DNA from 3 places in the Arthrobacter sp. MOO21 genome. Region 1 is predicted to be linked to each of the others. Evidence: riboswitches for the same ligand, from Rfam matches in the RefSeq annotation. Region 1 holds a riboswitch; each other region holds the start of a gene.
What was found. A riboswitch is a leader RNA that binds a small molecule or an ion and turns the genes downstream of it on or off. The one in region 1 is predicted to bind S-adenosylmethionine.
Positions count from the first base shown of each region.

Region 2: linked by a shared signal. The riboswitch ahead of AC2JAJ_RS15340 (aminotransferase class V-fold PLP-dependent enzyme) and the one ahead of AC2JAJ_RS00835 (bifunctional o-acetylhomoserine/o-acetylserine sulfhydrylase) in region 1 are both predicted to bind S-adenosylmethionine.
Region 3: linked by a shared signal. The riboswitch ahead of AC2JAJ_RS09495 (DUF1737 domain-containing protein) and the one ahead of AC2JAJ_RS00835 (bifunctional o-acetylhomoserine/o-acetylserine sulfhydrylase) in region 1 are both predicted to bind S-adenosylmethionine.

Region 1 covers NZ_CM170671.2:170,718-172,970, reverse strand. Annotated here, with positions in the region: gene AC2JAJ_RS00840 (S8 family serine peptidase) at 1-643, opposite strand, end outside; SAM riboswitch class IV at 877-992, shown strand; gene AC2JAJ_RS00835 (bifunctional o-acetylhomoserine/o-acetylserine sulfhydrylase) at 1,036-2,253, shown strand, end outside.
Region 2 covers NZ_CM170671.2:3,301,674-3,303,926, forward strand. Annotated here, with positions in the region: gene AC2JAJ_RS15340 (aminotransferase class V-fold PLP-dependent enzyme) at 1-1,401, opposite strand, end outside; SAM riboswitch class IV at 1,439-1,553, opposite strand; gene hisN (histidinol-phosphatase) at 1,705-2,253, opposite strand, start outside.
Region 3 covers NZ_CM170671.2:2,061,240-2,063,492, forward strand. Annotated here, with positions in the region: gene AC2JAJ_RS09485 (O-succinylhomoserine sulfhydrylase) at 1-323, opposite strand, end outside; gene AC2JAJ_RS09490 (rhodanese-like domain-containing protein) at 324-734, opposite strand; gene AC2JAJ_RS09495 (DUF1737 domain-containing protein) at 731-1,006, opposite strand; SAM riboswitch class IV at 1,020-1,135, opposite strand; gene AC2JAJ_RS09500 (hypothetical protein) at 1,331-1,585, opposite strand; gene AC2JAJ_RS09505 (TetR/AcrR family transcriptional regulator C-terminal domain-containing protein) at 1,812-2,253, shown strand, end outside.

The DNA.
Region 1 (2,253 bases):
GTGCCCGCACCGGAATGAGGGTGGCGGATTTGGCCATACCGTAAACAGAGCCCGCGATGGTCCCTGCCACGTGCGTTCCGTGGCCGTTGCAGTCGTTTGTTCCCAGCCCGTCATTCTTCGCGGTCCACCCTTGTGCAACCCGGCCGCCGAAGTCGACGTGCGACGCGAGGATTCCGGTGTCCACCACGTAGACGCTGACGCCCTGCCCGGAAGCCGGGGGCGTGTAGGTTCCGGACAGCGGAAGGGCCAGTTGGTCGGTGCGGTCCAGTCCCCAGGGCGCATTCCGCTGCGTGTCTGAAACTGTGACGGCGTAGTCCGGTTCAACGGCGGTCGCCCGCCCGGAACGGACCAGGGCGGCGGCCTGCGCGGCGGTCGCCTGGACGGCCGCGCCCTTCAGTGCCGTTTCAAACGTACGGGCGACGCCGATCCCCTGGGCGCGGAGGGACCGCGCCTCGCCGGCGACATCCGCCCCGGCCGCGAAACGTACGAGGTAGCGCCCGTTGTCGCTTGCTTCGGGCGGGGCGGGCGCGGCGGGTGCCGCCGACGCGGTGGGCGGGGACGCGAGCCCGCCTGCCAGGGTGGCGAGGCCAACAGCCAAAGATGGCAGGACGGTGCGGAGAGCCTGGCGGAACAATTGGGGCAACGGAATCCCGATCCTTTTGTGCGTTGGAGAACTGTGCTGTGGAACTTTCCCACAGCGAATTTATCCGACAGGCGGGGTACAAAAGCCGAACCTCGGTCAATCCTGCGGGTTCCCTGTGGAACTTTGGCGAAACTTCCGGGGAGGCAGGGAAAGACCGCATCGGCGGCCCGGAGCGGGACCATGTTCGTCACAATCCTGTTCCCAACCGCGGCTCTGTTCCTACACTGGGCCCAGGTCATGAGTGCCAGCACCAAGCCCCGGCTCGCTGGCCGGCAACCCTCCATCCGCGGTGGGGTGCCCCGGGTGAGGACCTGGTTGTCCGGCAACGGCCGGAGAGCAAGCGCGGCCCGAGGTGCTCCCAGCATGCCGGGCCCATGTCAAAGGAGCCTTGAATGTCCAACGGATGGTCCTTCGAAACCCGCCAGATCCACGCAGGGCAGGAAGCGGACAGCGCCACGGGCGCCCGTGCGCTTCCCATCTACCAGACCACGTCCTTCGTCTTCCCCACGGCAGAAAGCGCTGCCAACCGTTTCGCGCTGGCCGAGTTGGCGCCTATCTACACAAGGATCGGCAACCCTACCCAGGACGCCGTGGAGCAGCGGATCGCCAGCCTCGAAGGCGGCCTCGCCGCCCTGCTGCTGAGCTCCGGGCAGGCGGCCGAAACGTTCGCCGTCCTGAACATCGCCGAGGCCGGTGACCACATCGTGGCCAGCCCCAGCCTCTACGGCGGCACGTATAACCTGTTTGCGCACACGCTCAAGAAGTTCGGCATTTCCGTGACGTTCGTGGCCGACCCGGACAACCTTGACCAGTGGCGCGAGGCCGTCCAGCCGAACACCAAGCTCTTCTTCGGCGAGGTGGTCTCCAACCCCCGCCAGGATGTCCTGGACATCGAAGGCATCTCGCAGGTGGCGCACCATGCGGGCGTCCCCTTGATCGTGGACAACACCTTGTCCACCCCGTACCTCATCCGTCCCCTGGAGTGGGGAGCGGACATTGTGATCCACTCGGCCACGAAATACCTGGGCGGCCACGGAGCGGCCATCGCCGGCGTCATCGTCGATTCGGGCAAGTTCGATTTCAGCAAGGATCCGGAACGGTTCCCCGGCTTCAACACCCCGGACCCCACCTACAACGGCCTCGTCTACGCCCGTGACCTGGGGGAGGGTGGTGCGCTGGGGGCCAACCTTTCCTACATCCTCAAGGCCCGTGTCCAGCTGCTGCGCGACCTTGGATCGGCAGTTTCGCCCTTCAACGCCTTCCTGATTTCCCAAGGACTGGAGACCTTGAGCCTGCGCGTGGAACGCCATGTTGCCAACGCCACCGAAGTGGCGCGCTGGCTGGAAGGAAGGGACGACGTCGAATCCGTCGCCTACGCGGGCCTGCCCTCCAGCCCGTGGTACGAGCGCGGCCGGAAGTACGGTCCCAAGGGGACCGGCGCCGTCGTCGCCTTCAACCTCGCAGGCGGCGCCGAGGCCGGCAAGCGCTTCGTGGACGCCCTGGAACTGCACTCCCACGTGGCCAACATCGGTGACGTCCGCTCGCTCGTCATCCACCCGGCGTCGACAACCCACAGCCAGCTCTCGCCGGAACAGCAGGAAGTTGCCGGC
Region 2 (2,253 bases), 1.3 Mb from region 1:
GGCGCCAGCGGTGCCTGGCGTATTGGGCGCCCAGTGCGGGTAGGTGCGGAAGTCATTGGCCGGCACCCAGCGGCCTGCATCCACGACATAGTCCCAGCCCAGCCCGCTGCTGCGCAGGGTGCGGATGCCGTCGAGGAGCCGCTCCGCGTCCTCCAGCCTGGATCCGACGCCGAAGCTGGCGCGGAGGGAGCCGGACGGCAGCCCGAGCCGCTTCAGCAGCGGGTGCGCGCAGAAGCGGCCATCACGCAGTCCCACGCCGTGTTCGGCCGAGAGGTAGGCGGCCACCAGACCGGCGTCATAACCCTCCACGGAGAAGTTGACTACGCCGATGGTGTCCGTTTCCGGGTTGGTGTCCCTGAAGATCTGGTGGACAGTGACACCCTCGATGTCCTGGAGGCCTTCCACCAGGAAGGACCGGATGGCGGACTCGTGCGCGTGCCAGCGGTCCTGGTCCAGCCCGGCAATGACCTGCGTGGCGCGGGCAAGGGTGGCGGCGCCGAGCACGTTCGGCGAGCCCCCCTCGTGGCGGGCCGGCCCGGTGGCCCAGCTGACGCCGTCGAGCCTTGCTTCTTTGACTGCACCGCCCCCGGCGAGGTGCGGAGTGCCGGCGTCGAGCCAGTCGGGGCGCCCCACCAGGACGCCGGCGCCGAAGGGCGCGTAGAGCTTGTGCCCGGAGAAGGCGAGGTAGTCGACGTCGTCGGCGCTGATGTCCACCCGGCGGTGCGGGGCGAGCTGGGCCGCGTCCACCACGATCCGTGCGCCGTGCTGGTGGGCCAGCGCGGCCAGTGCGCGGATGGGGAGGATTTCGCCGGTGACGTTGGAGGCGCCGGTGACTGCAAGGAGGCTGACGCCGCCCTGCTCCAGCTCCGCCCTGACGGCCTCGATGGTTCCCGCGATGGTGTCCGCGGCCACGATGCTGCGGTGCGGCACCCCCTGCCACGGCAGGAGGTTAGCGTGGTGCTCGATGTCCAGGTAGAGGACCTCCCCGGCAGGGTGGCCGTCGGTGACGGGCAGGCAGCCGGCCAGCAGGTTGAGCGAATCGGTGGTGTTCCGGGTGAAGATCACCGAGTCGTCGGCGCGGCCGCCCACGAAGTCGCGGACGATGCTCCGCGCGTTCTCGTACACGGAGGTGCTGATCTGGGAGGCGTAGCCGGCGCCGCGGTGGACGCTCGCGTAGTACGGCAGGATTTCGTTAAGGTACGCGGAGACCAGGGACAGTGCCGGTGCGGACGCGCCGTAGTCGAGGTTGGCGTAGCGGACATGCCCGCCGGTGATCAGGGGCGCCTGGATCTCGGCGCCGGTGACGGCGGCGAGGGGGTGGCCGGCGGCGGCCTGGCGTGCGTCGAAGGCGGCCGCAGTTTCGGCGATGGCAGTGCTGGGGGAGACGGTGGCAGTTGTCACAGAGACCTCACTTGAATCAGGACCCCGACATCACAGGAATCCGCGCTTGCCGCATCCGCTCCGGACCGGCCTGGTCGTCACCCGGGGCACCCCACCGCGAATGGAGGGTTGCCTGGCCAGCAAACCGGGGTTTTGCGCTGGCACTCGTGACCTGCATAAAAGCGTAGAACATGGAACGGCCCGGACTGAAGCCGGGCCAATTGTTAAGGCATTTGTTACGCCTGCCGAATAAAGAACGCCGGACGCCTCCTTCAGGAGGTGTCCGGCGTCGCAATATTCGGATCCAGGGCGATACGACGACCGTTACAGCAGATCGTCCAGGTAGGGGTTCAGGCGGTGCAGAACCTCCGAGTGCAGGATCGAGTTGGTGGCCAGCGCGTTCCCGCCGAACGGGCCGTCCTCGCCTTCCAGGGACGTGAACCGGCCGCCCGCCTCCACGACGATGGGGACCAGGGCGGCCATGTCGTAGAGGTTCAGCTCCGGCTCGCAGGCGATGTCCACCGAACCTTCCGCCACCATGCAGTAGGACCAGAAATCGCCATATGCGCGGGTCCGCCACACGTCTTCCGTCAGGCCCAGGAACTCGTCCAGGTTCCCGCGTTCCTTCCAGCCCGTCAGGCTGGAGTATGAGAGGGAGGCATCCGAAAGTTTCGATACGTTGGAGACGCGGAGCCGCGTGGCGGCAGCGAGGGACCGGCCCATGTACGCGCCCATGCCTTTTGCCGCCCACCAGCGTTTGCCAAGGGCCGGGGCGCTGACCACGCCCACCACGGGTTCGCCCTCGTCCACCAGGGCAATCAGGGTGGCCCAGACCGGGACGCCGCGGACAAAGTTCTTGGTCCCGTCAATGGG
Region 3 (2,253 bases), 1.9 Mb from region 1:
ACACGGTCACCGGCGGCCAGCAGGGCACCCAGGGCGGTGAAGACCGCGGACATGCCCGACGCCGTCGCAAAGCATGCCTCGGTGCCTTCCAGCAGGCGGAGCCGTTCCTGGAAGGTTGCCACGGAGGGGTTGCCGTAGCGGGAGTAGACGAACCGTTCATCCTCGCCCGTGAAGGCGCGTTCTGCCGCCGCCGCCGATTCGTAGACGAACCCGGAGTTCAGGAAGATGGCCTCGGACGTTTCCTGGAAGTTGGTGCGGTCGAGTCCGCCGCGGACGGCCTGGGTGTCGGCGCTCCAGCCGGAGGCATCTGGGTTGAAGGTCACTTAGTTCTTTCCGAGGTTGGTGGGCAGGCCGCGGTTCTTCCAGCCGTTGACGGTCCGTTCGCCGTAGCGGTCCGGCTCCCCCTCGAAGCCTTCCAGCACGTTGTACGAGGTGAAGCCGGCCTGGGTGGCGGCAATGGCAGCGGCGACGGACCGCTGGCCGGAGCGGCACAGGAACACCAGTTCCGCGGACGGGTCCTCGGGTGCCTGCTCCTTGAGGTCCTTCACGAAGTCGGGGTTGGGGATGCCGCCCCGGAAGGTCCACTGGATGAAGAGCGGGTCGTTGTCCGTGGCCTTGGTATCCGGGATGCCGATGTGGGCCCATTCGCCCTCGGTGCGGACATCCACCAGGATGGCGCCCTGCTCGAGCTTGGCCCAGGCTTCCTGCGGTGTCAGGTCTCCTGCGTAGCTCATGCGTGGCCCTCGCCGTCGAACTCGCCCTCAAATTCGCCGTCAAGTTCATCCACGGCGGTGGCCACGGCGGCGTCTGCGGAAGCGATCGCGGCCGGCAGGACCACTGCCTGGGCGACGATGACGCTGCTGCCGTTGAAGGTGGCCGCCGGGCTGCCGTGCAGCACATACCCCTCGTCCAGGGCAGCGGAGATCCGTTCACAGAATGATCGGTCGTCCGGGCCTGTAATCAGGCGGTAGGACAGCTTTTCTTCAGGGGCGGGTGCGTCAGGCACGACGGATCTCCTTCTCTCACGCTTGCAGCTCGAATCGGTCGATATGCCGAGTATTCACCTGAGGCACCCCGCCGCGAAAGGGAGGGTTGCCGACCGGCCAGTCAGGGCTTAACGCCGGTACTCATTACTCCCCAAAAACGTAACATCTGACGCGCGCAGCCGCATCGCCGCCGTCGTCATGTTCCGTAATTGAGCGGCACCCCGGGCCGGGGACGCGCATGCGCATCTTTCGGCCGGGCATGAAAATGCTGCGGCGCCTGCGGCACCACAGCATTCATGTCCATTTCCCGGTCATCAGGCGGCCGGATGTAGTCCCCGTAAGGCCTACACGAGTTCGGGATACGTGGTGACGATGTAGTCGGCAGCGGCCGGCCCCGTCATCCGCACGCCCTTGCGGCCTGCCGGCATCCTGTTATTCATGGCTGACCAGAAGCTGGATTCGGCCCCGGGTACCTGCTGGTTGATGAAGCACCAGCTCATGTACAGGCCAAACAACCGGTCCCGGTCGAGGGCGGATTCTGACGCCTGGTCGACGTAGGTGGCTTCCTGGAGGAACTGGTCGAACTGCGAATGTGCCATGACGGCTCCCTTCGCTCGGTGCACTGTGCCGCCGGTAGGCTACAGCGGCGAGCCTCGATGCCCTGCACTGCGGGCAAGGATTGTGTAGTTGCATCCCCCGGAAAATTCAGGGGAGCACAGAGTGCTGTCACCACGGTGTCTACACTGTAGACTTTACCCGTAGACCAGATATGAGGCAACCCTCCCAGTTACCGTGGGACGGCGGCCCGGCAATGAGGACCACGCGATGACTTCCGCCGATACCCCCAGGAGCGGCCAACCGAAAAGCAGGCTGAGCAGGGACATTGTCCTGGCCAAAGCCCTCGAACTGGTGGATGCCGAAGGGCTGGAAGCGCTGAGCATGCGCCGGCTGGGGCTGGAACTCGGCCGGGATCCCATGAGCCTTTACCGCTACGCCCAAAACCGCGCCGCCTTGCTCGACGGCGTGGCGGAGCTTGTTCTCGATGACCTGTCCATCGAGCCCTCGGACCCGGACTGGAAGGCGCAGCTTCGGAAGATTGCCCACAGCCTGCGCCGGCAAGCGCTCCGGCACCCCAACGCAGTGCCCTTGCTGGTGACGCGGCCCCTTTCCACTCCGCTGGGCCTCCGGCCGCTGGGCACCCTGAGGCCACTGGAACAGATCCTGTCCCTGCTGGTGGCGGCGGGATTCGAGCCTGCCGACGCACTCC